2 regions of the Comamonas sp. FUJ_7 genome follow, and region 2 is predicted to be linked to the other one. Evidence: riboswitches for the same ligand, from Rfam matches in the RefSeq annotation. Region 2 holds a riboswitch; the other holds the start of a gene.
What was found. Region 2 has a riboswitch for S-adenosylhomocysteine ahead of metH (methionine synthase). Riboswitches for the same ligand answer to the same signal wherever they lie in the genome.

Region 1: linked by a shared signal. The riboswitch ahead of ahcY (adenosylhomocysteinase) and the one ahead of metH (methionine synthase) in region 2 are both predicted to bind S-adenosylhomocysteine.

The regions. Positions count from the first base shown of each region.
Region 1 is NZ_JBXXZI010000004.1:282,161-289,983, forward strand. It holds gene AC2I9W_RS08415 (septal ring lytic transglycosylase RlpA family protein) at 1-277, opposite strand, end outside; gene metF (methylenetetrahydrofolate reductase [NAD(P)H]) at 417-1,244, opposite strand; gene AC2I9W_RS08425 (TlyA family RNA methyltransferase) at 1,339-2,535, opposite strand; gene ahcY (adenosylhomocysteinase) at 2,846-4,276, opposite strand; S-adenosyl-L-homocysteine riboswitch at 4,350-4,422, opposite strand; gene AC2I9W_RS08435 (MFS transporter) at 4,486-5,766, opposite strand; gene AC2I9W_RS08440 (peptide chain release factor 3) at 6,050-7,678, shown strand.
Region 2 is NZ_JBXXZI010000005.1:12,978-20,800, forward strand. It holds gene AC2I9W_RS08715 (LysR family transcriptional regulator) at 1-442, opposite strand, end outside; gene AC2I9W_RS08720 (PACE efflux transporter) at 534-1,046, shown strand; gene gltS (sodium/glutamate symporter) at 1,183-2,421, opposite strand; S-adenosyl-L-homocysteine riboswitch at 2,896-3,006, shown strand; gene metH (methionine synthase) at 3,040-5,784, shown strand; gene AC2I9W_RS08735 (hypothetical protein) at 5,837-6,166, opposite strand; gene AC2I9W_RS08740 (hypothetical protein) at 6,222-6,473, opposite strand; gene AC2I9W_RS08745 (nuclear transport factor 2 family protein) at 6,761-7,264, shown strand; gene trpB (tryptophan synthase subunit beta) at 7,327-7,823, opposite strand, start outside.

The DNA.
Region 1 (7,823 bases), on a different contig from region 2:
GGAACTTGCCGCCGTACCAGGAGGCAAGCCCGGACTGATCGCTCTCGCGAGGGGGGCTGAGTTCGTATTTGTTGCTGTCTTCGGGCAGGTCTGCAGAGTCGGCATCCACAGGCTTGTTGGCCTTGACGCCCAGCCCCTTGTCCCGATAGTTGCTGCGCGCATAGGCATCGGGCAGCATGGAGGCAGACACGCTAGGCTGCGCCGCCTTTCGGGCAGGACTGTGCAGAGCAGGGGCTGGCTCTGCCGTTTGTTCAGGCAACGGGGCGCAGCCCGCCATGGCAACAGTGACCACAGCAAGGCCCATCCACTGACAACAACGCGGACGCCAAAAAAGATATTTCACGGGCGCAATCTCCTTGAAAACTCAAGTGAGAGCCGCCCAAGACAGCCCGCCAAGCTGCCTGCAAGCTTGTGGCTTACAGACCCAGACGGTCGCAGATCTCCAGAGTGGCGACGCTCTGATTCATCGTATAAAAGTGCAAGCCCGGGGCACCCTGGCTGCGCAACTGTTCACATAGATGAGTCACGACATCCAGACCGAACTCACGAATGGAAGCAGTGTCATCTCCGTACGCCTGCAGACGCAGACGAATCCAGCGCGGAATCTCGGCACCACATGCATCCGAGAAGCGCATCAGCTGTGTAGAGCTGGTAATCGGCATGATTCCGGGCACGACAGGAATGTCCAGTCCCAGAGCCTTCACCTCATCCACAAAGCGCATGTATGCGTCGGCATTGTAGAAGTACTGGGTGATGGCGGAATCAGCACCAGCGCGAACTTTAGCAACAAATGCATCAAGATCGCTGCGTGGGGACTTAGCCTGGGGATGGGTTTCCGGGTAAGCAGCCACTTCGATATGGAACCAATCGCCAAACTCGCGTCGCACAAAAGCCACGAGATCACTGGCGTAATGGAACTCGCCGCCTAAGCCATAACCACTGGGCAAATCGCCGCGCAAGGCCACGATGCGATTGACGCCCATGGCCTTGAGTTCGCTCAACTCAGTGCGCACCGATTCATGCGTGGCACCGATGCAAGAGAAGTGCGAAGCTGCGCTCACGCCCTCGTTCTGAATGTCGCGCACCATGGTAAACGTACCCGACTGCGTGGAACCGCCCGCGCCATAGGTCACGGAGCAAAACTGGGGCTTGCGTGCATACAGCGCCTGACGCGTAGCCACATGCTTGGCCGCGCCCTCGGGCGTCTTGGTGGGGAAAAACTCGAAGCTGACGGGAAAACTCATGACGGCTCTTGTCTCAGGATTCTGTGGATATGGCCAAGGCCTGCAAGCCTTGGCATTCGTTACTTGCTAGCCCAGTGCACGCTGCACTGAAAGCTCAGCGCTCGTTGCGCTTTTTCTGCTTGCTGCGGCCTGGGCCGGGCTGACCAAAGCTGGCCGCTTCCGGGTCGGCATACAGCTCCTGCTTGGCACGCTCGGCCTTGATGTCGGCACGCGAGGGGCGCTTGGCGGCGGACTTGACCACCGGTTTGGCTGCCACGGCCTCATCTGCAGCAGCCGCGACCGGTGCTTTGATTTCAGCACCTTGCTCGGCCCAAACGAAGAACTCGTGATTGCCGTCGCCGCCTTCAATGGGAGAATCCAGCCATTGCTTGACCGTCAGGCCCAGCCCGGCGAGGCAGTCGCGAATGCGCTTTTCCACTTCGCCATACAAAGCCGGTTCGCGCACAATGCCGCCCTTGCCGATCTGGCCGGGCTGCAGCTCGAACTGAGGCTTGACCAGCATCAGCAGCTGACCATGGGGCTTGAGAGTCTGCACCACGGCAGGCAGCACCAGTGTCAGCGAGATAAAAGATACATCGCCGCAAACAAAATCGAATGCAGGCGTGATATCGATGTTTTCAGTGCCTTCGCGGCGGCGCATTTCCACGGGAGCCAAGCCCTCGGCGCGAGCCTTGGCCTTGGCGGCGCGCTCGGCCTTGAAGGCTTCTACGTCTTGCTCCTTGGCGTCATCGCTGTCGTCGTAGTCTTCGTCGATCTGCCCGCCATTGCGCATCCATGCATAGGGCGCAACGGGCTGGGTGTCGTTGTCTTCCTCTTCCTCGATGACTTCGCACAGCGCTTCATCGCAGGCTTGCTCCAGCGACTCGGGCGTCAGCGTGCGAGCGTTAAAGCTCTCGACACAGATCACGCGCTCGTCGCTGCGCAGACGCTCATGCAACTGGCTGTGGCCCACATCGATGCCGATGACCTGCGCGGCACCGGCCTGCAGCAGGCAGTCGGTAAAGCCGCCGGTGCTCTGCCCCACATCCAGGCAGCGCAGTCCCTTGACCGAGATGCCTGTGGCAGCCAGCGCCCCTTCCAACTTGAGCCCGCCACGCGAGATGTACTTGGCCTCTGCGGCATCGAGCAGGTTCAGCTCTGCGCCCGCAGGAATATCGTCACCGTTTTTGACGACCTTTTTCCAAGGAGCCAGCGGCGTCAGGCGCCACTCCACGCCCGAAGCAATCAGGCGCTGGGCTTGAGAGCGCGTAGAGGCATGACCAGCATCCACCAAAAAAACATCTGCGCGCATAGCGTCGCTTCCTTTGAAATAAACCGGCGCCAGGCGCTGCACAGAGGTGCAGCGGGCAAAAGAAATCTTTTTAGATAGCTGCTTGCGCTTGTCTTGCTTGCCATTCAGATAGATATCCATCTGAAACCAATGACTGACAAGCGCAAGAAGCTATCAAATAAATTAACACAGCTTCGATACAGGCGCGCTCCAAGCTCAGGACAGCGAGCAAGAGCCGCCTCGCGGCGAAGGTGCTGTCCCCCTCCCCTAGCGCGAAGCGCGTAGAGAGAGGGGCGAAGGCGCAAAGCGCCTCAGGGGGTGACCGCTACGATCAGTAGCGGTATGTCTCCGGCTTGTAAGGGCCTTCCTTCTTCACACCGATGTAAGCGGCTTGCTCATCGGTCAGCTCGGTCAGCATCGCGCCGACCTTCTTCAGGTGCAGGCGTGCCACCTTTTCGTCCAGCAGCTTGGGCAGCACGTAGACCTTACCCACTTCGTAGGCTTCGGGGCGTGTGAACAGCTCGATCTGGGCGATGGTCTGGTTGGCAAACGATGCGCTCATCACGAACGAGGGGTGGCCGGTAGCGCAACCCAGGTTCACCAGACGGCCCTTGGCCAGCAGGGTGATCTTCTTGCCGTCAGGGAACTTGATCTGGTCGACCTGGGGCTTGACTTCTTCCCACTCGTACTTCTCGATCGAAGCCACGTCGATTTCATTGTCGAAGTGACCGATGTTGCAGACGATGGCCTGGTCCTTCATGGCGACCATGTGCTCGTGGCGGATGATGTCCTTGTTGCCGGTAGTGGTCACGAAGATGTCGCACTTGTCGGCGGCATATTCCATGGTCACGACCTTGTAGCCTTCCATGGCGGCTTGCAGCGCGTTGATCGGGTCGATTTCTGTCACCCACACTTGGGCGCTCAAAGCGCGCAGTGCTTGGGCGCAGCCCTTGCCCACGTCACCGTAACCAGCCACGCAAGCGACCTTGCCCGCGATCATCACGTCGGTGGCGCGCTTGATACCGTCGACCAGCGATTCGCGGCAGCCGTACAGGTTGTCAAACTTGGACTTGGTTACCGAGTCGTTCACGTTGATCGCGCGGAACAGCAGGCTGCCGTTGGCCGACATTTCGTTCAGGCGGTGCACACCGGTGGTGGTTTCTTCGGTCACGCCCAAAATTTGGGCGGACTTGCGGGTGTACCAGGTGGGGTCCACCGCCAGCTTGGCCTTGATGGCGGCAAAGACGATTTTTTCTTCTTCCGAGCCGGGGTTGGCCAGCACGGACAGATCCTTCTCGGCCTTTTGACCCAGGTGCAGCAGCATGGTCGCATCGCCGCCGTCGTCCAGGATCATGTTGGGGCCTTCGTTGTCGGTGCCAGCAGCGCCGAATTCAAAGATGCGGTGGGTGTAGTCCCAGTAGTCTTCCAGCGACTCGCCCTTGATGGCAAACACGGGAGTGCCTGTCGCAGCAATGGCCGCAGCGGCGTGGTCTTGGGTCGAGAAGATGTTGCAAGACGCCCAGCGCACTTCGGCGCCCAAGTCCTTCAATGTCTCGATCAGCACAGCCGTTTGGATGGTCATGTGCAGCGAGCCGGTGATGCGCGCGCCCTTCAGGGGCTGGGCAGCAGCAAACTCTTCGCGGATGGCCATCAGGCCGGGCATTTCGGTTTCGGCAATCTTGATTTCCTTGCGGCCCCAGTCGGCCAGGGAAATGTCGGTAATGGCCGAGTCAGCGGGGTTGAAGCGCACAGCAGCGTTCATGGTTTTCTCCAAAAAATGAATGAAAAACCACGTTCTGCGGGGACAGGAAAATGCAGTCTCACCGCACAGAAAGCGTGGGTGAGCGTCGTTGCGGGATGGAATCCGAGCCTCGTGCTTGAAAAAGCACTGCAACGCTCCTCGGATGGTCGGCGATTATAAGGGAATCCCCTTGCAGCCTGCCGGGCGATAACCGACGCGGCTCAGGCCAATCACTGCCGGGCCGCCTTTTGCTCCTTTGCCGCCTGAACCGACAGCCACTGCACGCGCAGCGTCAGGGCACTCACCAGCGCCAGCACAGCCAAGGCCACGCTGCCCACGCCCGTCCAGCCCCAGCGCGACCAGAACCAGCCTGCCCCGGCCCCCAGCACGCTGGATCCCATGTAATAGCCCCAGAGGTAGAGCGACGATGCATGGCCTTTGGACTGCTGCGCCAGTCGTCCGACCCAGCCGCTGGCCACCGAGTGCGCGACAAAGAAACCAGCCGTCAGCAAAACAATGCCAGTGACGATGACTGCCAGTGGCTCAAACAGCGTCAGCACCACACCTGCCGCCATCAGCAGTGCACCGGCAATCAGCACCGGGCCACGGCCCAGCCTGTCAGCCAGCCCACCCGCTACGGGCGAAGCCACCATGCCAAACAGATAGGCATAGAAGATATGGCTGATCTGAAGCTGGCTCAAGCTGTACGGAGCGGCACTCAATAAAAAGCCGGCGTAGTTGTAGATGCTGACAAAAACACCCATCAGCCCAAAGGCAATCAGAAACAGCAGCGCCAGCCCTTTGTGATGCAAGTGTCGCCCCCAGGCCTGCAGGTGATAACGCGCACCCAGCCCGGTTTTCTTGATGAAGTTGCGTGAGTTGGGCAGCAGCCAGACAAAGCCCAGCGCAGCCAGCAAGTCCAGCACCGACAGCGCCGCCAGCGCATGGCGCCAGCCCCAGAACTCCGTCATGGCGCTCATCCCCACACGACCCAGCATGCCGCCCAAGGCCGTGCCGCCCACATACAGGCCCATGGCAAAGCCCAGACCTGGCGGATCGATCTCTTCAGACAGATAGGCCATGGCCACAGCGGGCACACCGCCCAGCAGCAGCCCCTCCAGTGCCCGGGCGGCCAGCAATGCATGCCACTGCGGCAGAAATGAGGCCAGCAGATTGCACAGCGCCGCCAGCGCCATGGAGACAAACATCAGCTTGCGTCGCCCCAGCCCCTCGGACAACGCCCCCGCAAGCACGATGGAGCCAGCCAAGCAAGCCGTGGACACCGACAGCGCCAGCGCGCTCTGGCCTGGGCTGATGGCAAAGGTGTGAGCCAGCTCAGGCAGCAGAGGCTGCACGCAGTACAGCAGCGAGAAAGTGGCAAAGCCCGCCAAGAACAAGGCCACGCTGACACGCCAGTAATCGGCAGAACCGCGCTTGATCCACACCGGGGCAGGGAGTGCGCAAGGCTGGGCAGGGTCGGATGCATTCACATCCTGCAGAACACGGTTCATGGTTGACGGACAAAGGCCGGAAAAGAGGCACGCTAAAGAGACACTCTCTATTGTGCTCCCCATGTCCCGGGGGCAAGGGGAGCACCGGCATTCGGCTGCAACTGCGGCATGCCGTCATTTCCGGGCTGCTTCCATGAATTGCCCCTGCCGCTAAAATAAGCGCCCTCAAGCCTTATTCACAGGCCTGCTCCCAAGGGACGCAGACCTTGTGCAGCAAGCGGACCGCTGCACCTTTTGTTGTCACAGCCGGCGTTCTCCGGCTGTATTTACAGCTCTCAATACTGTGTCATACGCCCCAGAAACCCGGCGCCGTCGTACGTTCGCCATCATCTCCCACCCGGACGCGGGTAAGACCACGCTGACCGAAAAGCTGCTGCTGTTCTCGGGCGCGATCCAGATTGCCGGTGCTGTCAAGGGCCGCAAGGCCTCGCGCCACGCGACTTCGGACTGGATGGAGATCGAAAAGCAGCGCGGCATCTCGGTGGCTTCGTCGGTGATGCAGATGAGCTACCGCGACCATGTGATCAACCTGCTCGACACCCCCGGCCACAAGGACTTCTCGGAAGATACCTACCGCGTGCTGACGGCCGTGGACTCCGCGCTGATGGTGATTGACGCGGCCAACGGTGTGGAAGCCATGACCCGCCGCCTGATCGAGGTCTGCCGCCAGCGCGACACGCCCATCATCTCCTTCGTCAACAAGTTCGACCGTGAAGTGCGCGACCCGCTGGACATCATGGACGAAGTGGAGCGCGAGCTGGGCATGCCCTGCTGCCCCATCACCTGGCCTGTGGGTCAGGGCAAGAGCTTTGGCGGCATCATCAATCTGCAGACGCAGACCATGACCGTGTTTGCCGCCGGCAGCGAAAAGCGCCCCGAAGACTTTGAAGTCATTCCGCTGACCGAAGTCGACAAGCTGCGTACCCGCTTTGGCAAGGCCTATGACGATGCCATCGAATCGATGGAGCTGGCCCAGGGCGCATCGGCCGAGTGGGACCATGAAGCCTTCCTGGCCGGCAAGCTCACGCCCGTGTTCTTCGGCTCGGGTGTGAACAACTTTGGTGTGATGGAAGTGCTGAACGCCGTGGTCGACATGTCGCCCCCGCCCGGCCCGCGCGTCGCCTTCACCGAAGTGAACCGCCAGCGCGAAGAAAAAATCATCAAGCCTGAAGACAAAGGCTTTGCCGGCGTGGTGTTCAAGGTGCAGGCCAATATGGACGCCAACCACCGCGACCGCATCGCCTTTGTGCGCGTGGCCAGCGGCAAGTACACGCCCGGCATGAAGATGAAGGTGCAGCGCACCGGCAAGGAACTGCGCCCCACCTCTGTGGTGACCTTCATGTCGCAGCGCCGCGAGGCCGTGGACGAGGCCTACGCAGGCGACATCATCGGCTTCACCATTCACGGCGGCGTGCAGCTGGGTGACTCCATCACCGACGGCCCCAACCTGCAGTTCACCGGCCTGCCCTTCTTTGCGCCCGAAATGTTCATGACCGTTGTGCTCAAGAACCCGCTGCGCACCAAGCAGCTGCAGCAAGGCCTGATGCAACTGGGCGAAGAAGGCGCGATTCAGGTGTTCAAGCCCGATGTCGGCGGCAATATGCTGCTGGGCGCCGTGGGTCAGCTGCAGTTTGAAGTGGTGCAGCACCGCCTCAAGACCGAGTACGACTGCGATGTGCGTCTGGAAGGCTGCCAGTACACCGGCGCACGCTGGATCACGGCGGACACCCCCGCCGAGCTGCGCCAGTTTGAAGCCGCCTACCCCATGCGCCTGGCGCACGACGCGGCCGACACGCTGGCCTTTTTGTGCACCAGCCCGTACGACGTGCGACTGGCGCAGGAACGATTCCCCAAGATTCATTTCCACCCGCTGCGCGAACACGCTGGATTGAGCCTGGGCAGTGCGAACTGAGTGTGCTCAGCCCCTGAGGCGCTTCGCGCCTTCCCCCTCTCTGGCTTCGCCGGAGGGGGACGACGCCCTCGCTGCGGGGCGGCCCTTGCTCGGCGTCCCGCCGTTGGGCCACTCCCAGTTCCAGCGTTATCTGCCCTGTATTGAG
Region 2 (7,823 bases):
CCAGCGCCAGGTGGGCGCGGCCGGAGTGCAGCAACTCCAGAGCATCCGCCTGCGGAGCCGCCAGCACTTCGATGGGCAAGGCTGGAAACTCCTGCACCAGCCGGGTCAGGGGCTCGCTCCAGTGCGTGGCCAGCAGCTCGGGGGCGATGACCAGCGTCAGTCGCTCTTCCAGCCCTTCATGCAGGGCCTGTGCCTGCCAGTTCAGCAGCTGAAGCTGCTCGGCCAGCAGCCGCGCCTGGGGTTCCAGCGCACGGGCAATGGCGGTGGGCGCTGGTTCACGGCTGCTGCGGTCAAACAGCTGCAAATCCAGCTCGGCCTCCAGCTGGGCAATGGCCATGCTCACGGCAGAAGGCACTTTGCCCAGCTTGCGTGCAGCTGCGGAAAAGGAGCCGGCATCGAGGACGGCCAGAAACAACGGGACCTGATCTGCGGTGAACGACATGGCTGATTTATCAGAAAAATTGAAAGGAACTGACTTTTATCTTCAATTTTCAGAACATACACTGCCAACCATGTCTCAACAAGCTTCAGCGATGGCATCCGCTTCTTCCTCTGCCAACTCTCTCCATCACCGCAACGCTGCTGCTCCTGCCAAGGCTACAGGTCTGCAAGGTACCAAGCGCCGGGTCATTTATGTGGGCCTGTATGAGGCGATTGCCATCATCGTCTCCAGCCTGATCTTTATGGCGATTGGCCAAAAAGCCAGTGACTCTGGGGTGATGGCAGTCGCAGCCTCTGTGATCGCCATTTGCTGGAATCTGAGCTTCAACTACCTGTTTGAAAAATGGGAAGCGCGCCAGACCGTCAAGGGCCGCTCCATACTGCGCCGGGTGGTGCATGCCATCGGCTTTGAGGGCGGTATTGCCGCCATGCTGATTCCTCTGATGGCATGGTGGTTCAATATTTCGCTGTGGGAAGCTGCGGTCATGGAGGCTGGCCTGCTGGTGTTCTTCATGGTCTATACCTTTGCCTTCAACTGGGCGTTTGACCGCATCTTTGGCTTGCCGGCTTCCGCCCAGGCTCTGTCTGCGTCTGAAGCGGTCTGAACGAACAAACGTCTGCTGCACTACCTATGCAGTGGACTTTGAAAGCCGTCTGGCAGCGAGCCTGAAGACGGTGCAGCCATAAAAAAAGCGTGTTCCCCTGGAAGGGAACACGCTTTTTTGTGTGCGGACGCAGTTATCAGCGGATGAGGCTGATCATGGCCTGCAGCAGGAAGGCGTTGATGATGTCGATGAAGAAGGCGCCCACCAGCGGCACGATCAGGAAGGCCTTGTGCGAAGGGCCGTACTGGTTGGTAATGGCCTGCATATTGGCGACGGCTGTGGGTGTGGCACCCATGCCAAAGCCGCAGTGGCCAGCAGCCAGCACGGCAGCGTCATAGTTCTTGCCCATGATGCGGAAGGTGATGAAGGCTGCATACAAAGCCATGACGATGGTCTGAGCCGCCAGGATGACTATCAGCGGGCCAGCCAGATCGGTCAGCTCCCACAGCTTGAGCGACAGCAGGGCAATGGCCAGATAGATGGACAAGGCAGCATTGCCAAAGACGTCGATGGCACGGTCGAAGACCTTGAAGCCAAAGACATAGTCCAGCACGTTGCGGATGATCACGCCACCGCCCAGAGCCCAGACAAAGGTTGGCAGCTGAATCGCCGTGCCCTTTGTCAGGCCGGTCATGAATTCCGCAAAGGCCAGGCAGGCAGCAAACAGTGCCAGCGTTTCCACGGCGGCATCGGCCGTGATCAGGCGAGGGGCCTTGCTGGGAGATTCGAAGTTGGCAACGTCGCTGCCTTCGCTGACGGCAGGGGCCTCTGAGTGCAGCTGTTCGGACTCTGTGCGTGGTTGTGCCAGCTGGTGCTTGGTAATCAGGCGCTTGGCCAGTGGCCCACCCAGCAGACCGCCAATCACCAGGCCAAAGGTCGCGCAGGCGATGCCCAGCGTGGTGGCGCCTGTCAGGCCGTACTGGTTTTCTAGCACCGAGCCCCAGGCGCCGGCAGTGCCGTGGCCGCCGACCAGGGTGATGGAGCCAGCGACCAGGCCGATCAGCGGATCCAGGCCCAGAATCGTGGCCAGGCCCACGCCCACAGTGTTCTGAACCATGATGAAGGCCGCAATGACACCCAGGAAGATGAACAGGCCTGAGCCGCCCTCGCGCAGCTTGGCAAAGTTGGCGCTCAAGCCGATCGACGAGAAAAACACCAGCATGAACGCGGACTGGAGGCTGCCTTCAAACGTCAGGCTCAGGCCAAGGGTCTGATGCAGGGCAAAGATGATGGCTGCGACCAGCAGGCCGCCGGAGACGGGCTCGGGGATGTTGAAGTCGCGCAGAAAGCGGATGTGCCGCGTCATGAGCTTGCCGATCAGCAGCACAAGCACGGCCATGATGAGTGTGTAGTACGCGCCAAAGGTCACGTTCATAGATTTCTCCGGTGAATTGCCCGCCGTGACCGCAAGAACTGCCGGTGTAGCAGGACTTGCGGCAGTGCGTCGCTGAGTACGATGACGATGGTGCCAAAGACTCAAAAATAGGGGCTGTAGGTACTCGTCCAGTTGTGGCGACAGCAGGTCCGGGTATCCCGGTCTGGGGCCAGCTGGTAAATCAAGAGCGATGCCACTGCAAGCGGCACCATATTGCAAATATGCTTGAAATAAGATGGCTACATTCGCTGTTAGCGAAATTACCTTGAGCTCAGCTGCTGTTTTTTGAGAGCGCAGTGAGCACTTCTGGTATAGCAAAGCGCGTCAAAGAAGCATTTTTTATGGGCAGCGCGCTCTGCAGCAAAGCAGGGAATATATGGATGGCCTTGATGCGGACCTGTAACGCTTCATACAGGGCGATGAACGGCAGTGATGCAGGTGCGCTATATGAACAGGCTCTAAAATGCAGGGCTTCACCCCGAGGAGCGCTGCAGCCGGTCATCACAGCGATGCATGACCCGTCAGGCTCGGGCTGGCAGATACCTTGTGCTATCTGCTCACCATCTACAACGGCGCTCACCTGTTTCCTTTGATTCTGGTTTTCACACAGGTGAGCTGATGTCTGCTGCTACCCCTTCCTCTGTCATTCCTCCCATGCGCCTGTCGGGCCTGGAGCCCGTGTTCATTGGCGATGACACGCTCTTCGTCAACGTGGGTGAGCGCACCAACGTCACCGGCTCCAAAGCGTTTGCACGCTTGATCCTGAATGAGCAGTACGAAGAAGCCTTGGCTGTGGCCCGCCAGCAGGTGGAAAACGGCGCGCAGGTCATTGACGTGAACATGGACGAAGCCATGCTGGACAGCAAGGCCGCCATGGTGCGCTTTCTGAACCTGATCGCCTCCGAGCCCGACATTGCCAAAGTGCCGGTGATGGTGGACAGCTCCAAGTGGGAAGTGATCGAAGCCGGCCTGCGCTGCTTGCAGGGCAAGGGCATCGTCAATTCCATCTCGATGAAGGAAGGCGTGGAAGAGTTCAAGGCCCATGCCAAACTGGTCAAGCGCTATGGCGCGGCTGCCGTGGTGATGGCTTTTGACGAGAAGGGTCAGGCCGACACCTTTGCGCGCAAGACCGAGATTTGCGAGCGCGCCTATCGAATCCTGGTCGATGAAGTTGGCTTCCCGCCCGAAGACATCATCTTCGACCCCAACGTGTTCGCGGTCGCCACCGGCATTGAAGAGCACAACAACTACGGCGTCGACTTTATTGAAGCCACTCGCTGGATCAAGCAAAACCTGCCCGGTGCCAAGGTCAGCGGCGGCGTCTCCAACGTGTCGTTTTCCTTCCGTGGCAACGACCCCGTGCGTGAGGCGATTCACACCGTGTTCCTGTACCACGCGATTGCGGCGGGCATGGACATGGGCATCGTCAACGCCGGCATGATCGGCGTGTACGACGACCTGGAGCCGAACCTGCGCGAGCGCGTGGAAGACGTGGTGCTCAACCGCCGCCCTGATGCGGCCGAGCGCTTGCTGGAGATTGCCGACCAGGCCAAGGGCAACGCCAAGGACGACAGCAAAAAGCTGGAGTGGCGCGGTACTCCCGACAACCCCAAGACCGTGAACGAGCGCCTGACCCACGCGTTGGTGCATGGCATCACCGACTTCATCACCGTAGACACGGAAGAGGCTTACCAGCAGATCGTGGTGCAAGGCGGTGGCCGCCCGCTGCACGTGATCGAAGGCCCGCTGATGGACGGCATGAACGTGGTGGGTGACCTGTTTGGCGCCGGCAAGATGTTCCTACCGCAGGTGGTCAAATCCGCCCGCGTGATGAAGCAGGCCGTGGCCCACCTCGTGCCCTACATCGAAGAGGAAAAGCGCCAGCAAGAAGCCGCTGGCATGGACGTGACCAGCAAGGGAAAGATCGTCATTGCCACGGTGAAGGGCGACGTGCACGACATTGGCAAGAACATCGTCACCGTGGTCTTGCAGTGCAACAACTTTGAAGTCATCAACATGGGCGTGATGGTGCCCTGCCACGAGATTCTGGCGCGCGCCAAGGCAGAGGGCGCGGACATCATTGGCCTGTCTGGCCTTATTACGCCCAGCCTGGAAGAGATGCAGTACGTGGCGGGCGAGATGCACAAGGATGACTATTTCCGCATCAAGAAGATTCCGCTGCTGATCGGCGGCGCAACTTGCTCGCGCGTGCACACGGCTGTGAAGATTGCGCCCAAGTACGAAGGTCCCGTGGTCTATGTGCCCGATGCTTCGCGCTCGGTCAGCGTGGCACAAAGCCTGCTAGGCGAAGGCAAGGACAACTATCTGGCCGAGGTCAGCGCCGATTACGACAAGGTGCGCACCCAGCACGCCAACAAGAAGAAGACGCCGCTGTGGACACTCAGCCAAGCCCGCGCCAATGCCGCCGTGGTGAACCATGCCCCCGTGATACCGCGCACGCTGGGTCGCCGCGTTTTCAAGAATTTTGACCTGGCTGAGATTGCCCAGTTTATCGACTGGGGCCCGTTCTTCCAGACTTGGGATCTGGCCGGCCCTTACCCCGCGATCCTTGACGATGAAGTGGTCGGTGAGCAGGCGCGCAATGTGCTGGCCGATGCCAAGGCCATGCTGCAAAAAATCATCGATGGCCGCTGGCTGCAAGCCAATGGCGTGATGGGCCTCTTCCCCGCCAACCGCGTGGGCGACGACATCGTCTTCTACACCGACGAATCACGCAGCCAAGTGCTGATGACCTGGTACGGCATGCGCCAGCAAACCGAAAAACAGGCCGTGGAAGGCGTGATGCGCCCCAGCCGCTGCCTGAGCGATTTTGTGGCGGACAAGGAATCAGGCATCAACGACTACGCCGGTCTGTTTGCCGTCACTGCAGGCATTGGCGCCGAAAAGAAAGACAAGGAATTTGAAGCCGCGCTGGACGACTACAGCGGCATCATGTTCAAGGCTTTGGCCGACCGACTGGCCGAAGCCTTTGCCGAATGCCTGCACCAGCGCGTGCGCACCGATTTGTGGGGCTACGCCGCCGATGAAAACCTCAGCAACGAGGAACTCATCAAGGAAAAATACCAAGGCATCCGCCCCGCACCCGGCTATCCTGCTTGCCCCGATCACACGGCCAAGATCGACCTGTTCAAGGCGCTGCAAGCCGATGAAATCGGCATGACGCTGACCGAGAGCCTGGCTATGAACCCGGCATCCAGCGTCAGCGGTTTCTACATCGGCAACCCCGAAGCCGTGTACTTCAACGTGGGCCAGATTGGTGAAGACCAATTGGTGGACATGGCCGAGCGCCGTGGCATGGATGTGGAAGAACTGCGCCGTTTTCTGGCGCCAAATTTGGGCTAATGGAGCACAACATAAAAGGCCGCTGACGCGGCCTTTTATAGTTCACTACCAGCTAACAAGCCTCACCCCAAATCGTGTCGGGGTTGGACATCATCAAATCAATCACCACAGGCACCAGCTTGTTCATGCTGCTGGCGCAGTCTTTGACTTGCGCGCGGTTGATCTGGCTGTTCCACGTTGCGCCGCCGTGCATGATTTGGTTGCGCAAGGTGTAGATGCGGTGCAAGACCAGGGCCAGCAGGTCTGGAGTTTTGCCAGCGGCCAGCAATTGGGCGGCTTTGCGTTTACCGGCGGCAAAGCGTTGTTGCCAAGTGGCTTCGTCCATATCGCCACGCTGGAAGCTCCAGAAGGCTTCAAACACATAGGGGTTGTCCAGCAGCATGCGGATGGGCCGCTGAAGATGTACCCAAACAGGGTATCCAGCTGCTTGTCGCTATCTAGCGCGTGCAGCTGGTGCAAAAAGTGGTGAAAGCTTCTGGCTGTGACAGGTGCACGCTGCGTGGAATTTCTTGGGCGTAAGCGGCATTGAAGGCAATCCACAGAAAGACAAAACGTCCATCCTGGTCATCGCACTGGGAGGCGCGCTGCAGCCAGCTGAGCGAACGGTGAATACGCAGACTGAGCGCTTCTGGCATGCCATTGCGAATGACCCTGTGGCGGTCTTTGAGTGTTGTGTATGTGATTTGCATAATCTCTCCCTCTTTGGCGCAGCAGCTTAGAGAGCGATAGAGAGCAGAGTAACGCCTTACATTGCAAACCTTTGTTTTCTATAGCTTTTTGCGTTTTCCTGTAAAGCGTTTGAGGTCGATTTCGTGTCAATAATGAAGAGGCGACTGAGAGGGTGCAAGTGGGTGGGAGCGGCCTTTACGGGAACTTCTCCGACGATGCTTCCCGACAGGCGCACTTGATCTTTGGGCTCGGCTGGCTAGATTGGTCGGGCAATTTCGCAACGGTATTGACAGCAGGAAACCAAGACATGAGTGAAAACCTGGATCTAATCGCCAAGGCACAGCAAAGCAAGCAACCCAAGGAGGTGCTGCAGGCCTTTTTGGTCAACAGCGGCAAGGCCACCGTCAAGCAGGCCGCAGAGGCGCTGGTGGCTGAAGATGCCATCTATATTTCACTGAACTTCGATAACCCCGAGCTGGCGCAGATCGAGCCATGGACGGGCCGCCGTCAGGGCCGCCAGATCTATATCGACACCTTCTCTAACGTGGGAACCTACTGGGAGGTGAATGACTTTCAGATCACCGACATGATCAGCGAAGGCGAGACGGTGGCGGCGTTCGGCCAGTTCACCTATACCTCGGTGGAGGTTGGCCACCACTTCACCTCGCCCCTGGCCATCAAGGCCACGGTCAAGAATGGCCTGATTACCTTCTTTCAGTTCATGGAGGACACCTACGCTTCTGCACGCTCTTTCCGAAAGAGCGGCAGCTGGGAAATTCAGAACAACGGTCGTACCTTTCAGGTCGGCTGAGCGTACAAACGCAGCGCACAAAAAAGCAGGCCTTGAGCCTGCTTTTTTGTGTCGCTTCGGGTTTACAGCCCCAGCTTCTTGGCCACGTAATCGGCATCCTTGTCGCCGCGCCCGGAGAGGTTGACGAGGATGTGCTGGTCCTTGCCCAGCTTGGGTGCTTCGCGCATGGCCCAGGCCACGGCATGGGCACTTTCCAGCGCGGGGATGATGCCTTCCACGCGCGACAGCGTCATGAAGGCGTCCAGGCACTCCTTGTCGCCCACGGATTGATAGTCCACGCGGCCTATGTCCTTGAGGTAGCTGTGCTGCGGGCCCACGCCGGGGTAGTCCAGGCCCGAGGCAATGCTGTGCACTGCTGCGGGCGTGCCGTCTTCGTTTTCCAGCACATAGCACTTCATGCCGTGAATCTCGCCGGGTTTGCCCATGGTGATGGTGGCTGCATGACGCCCGGGCTTGTCCGCACCTTCGCCAGCGGGCTCTACGCCCACCAGGTGCACGTCGGCATCATCCAGGAAGGCAGTGAAGATGCCCATGGCATTGCTGCCGCCGCCCACGCAGG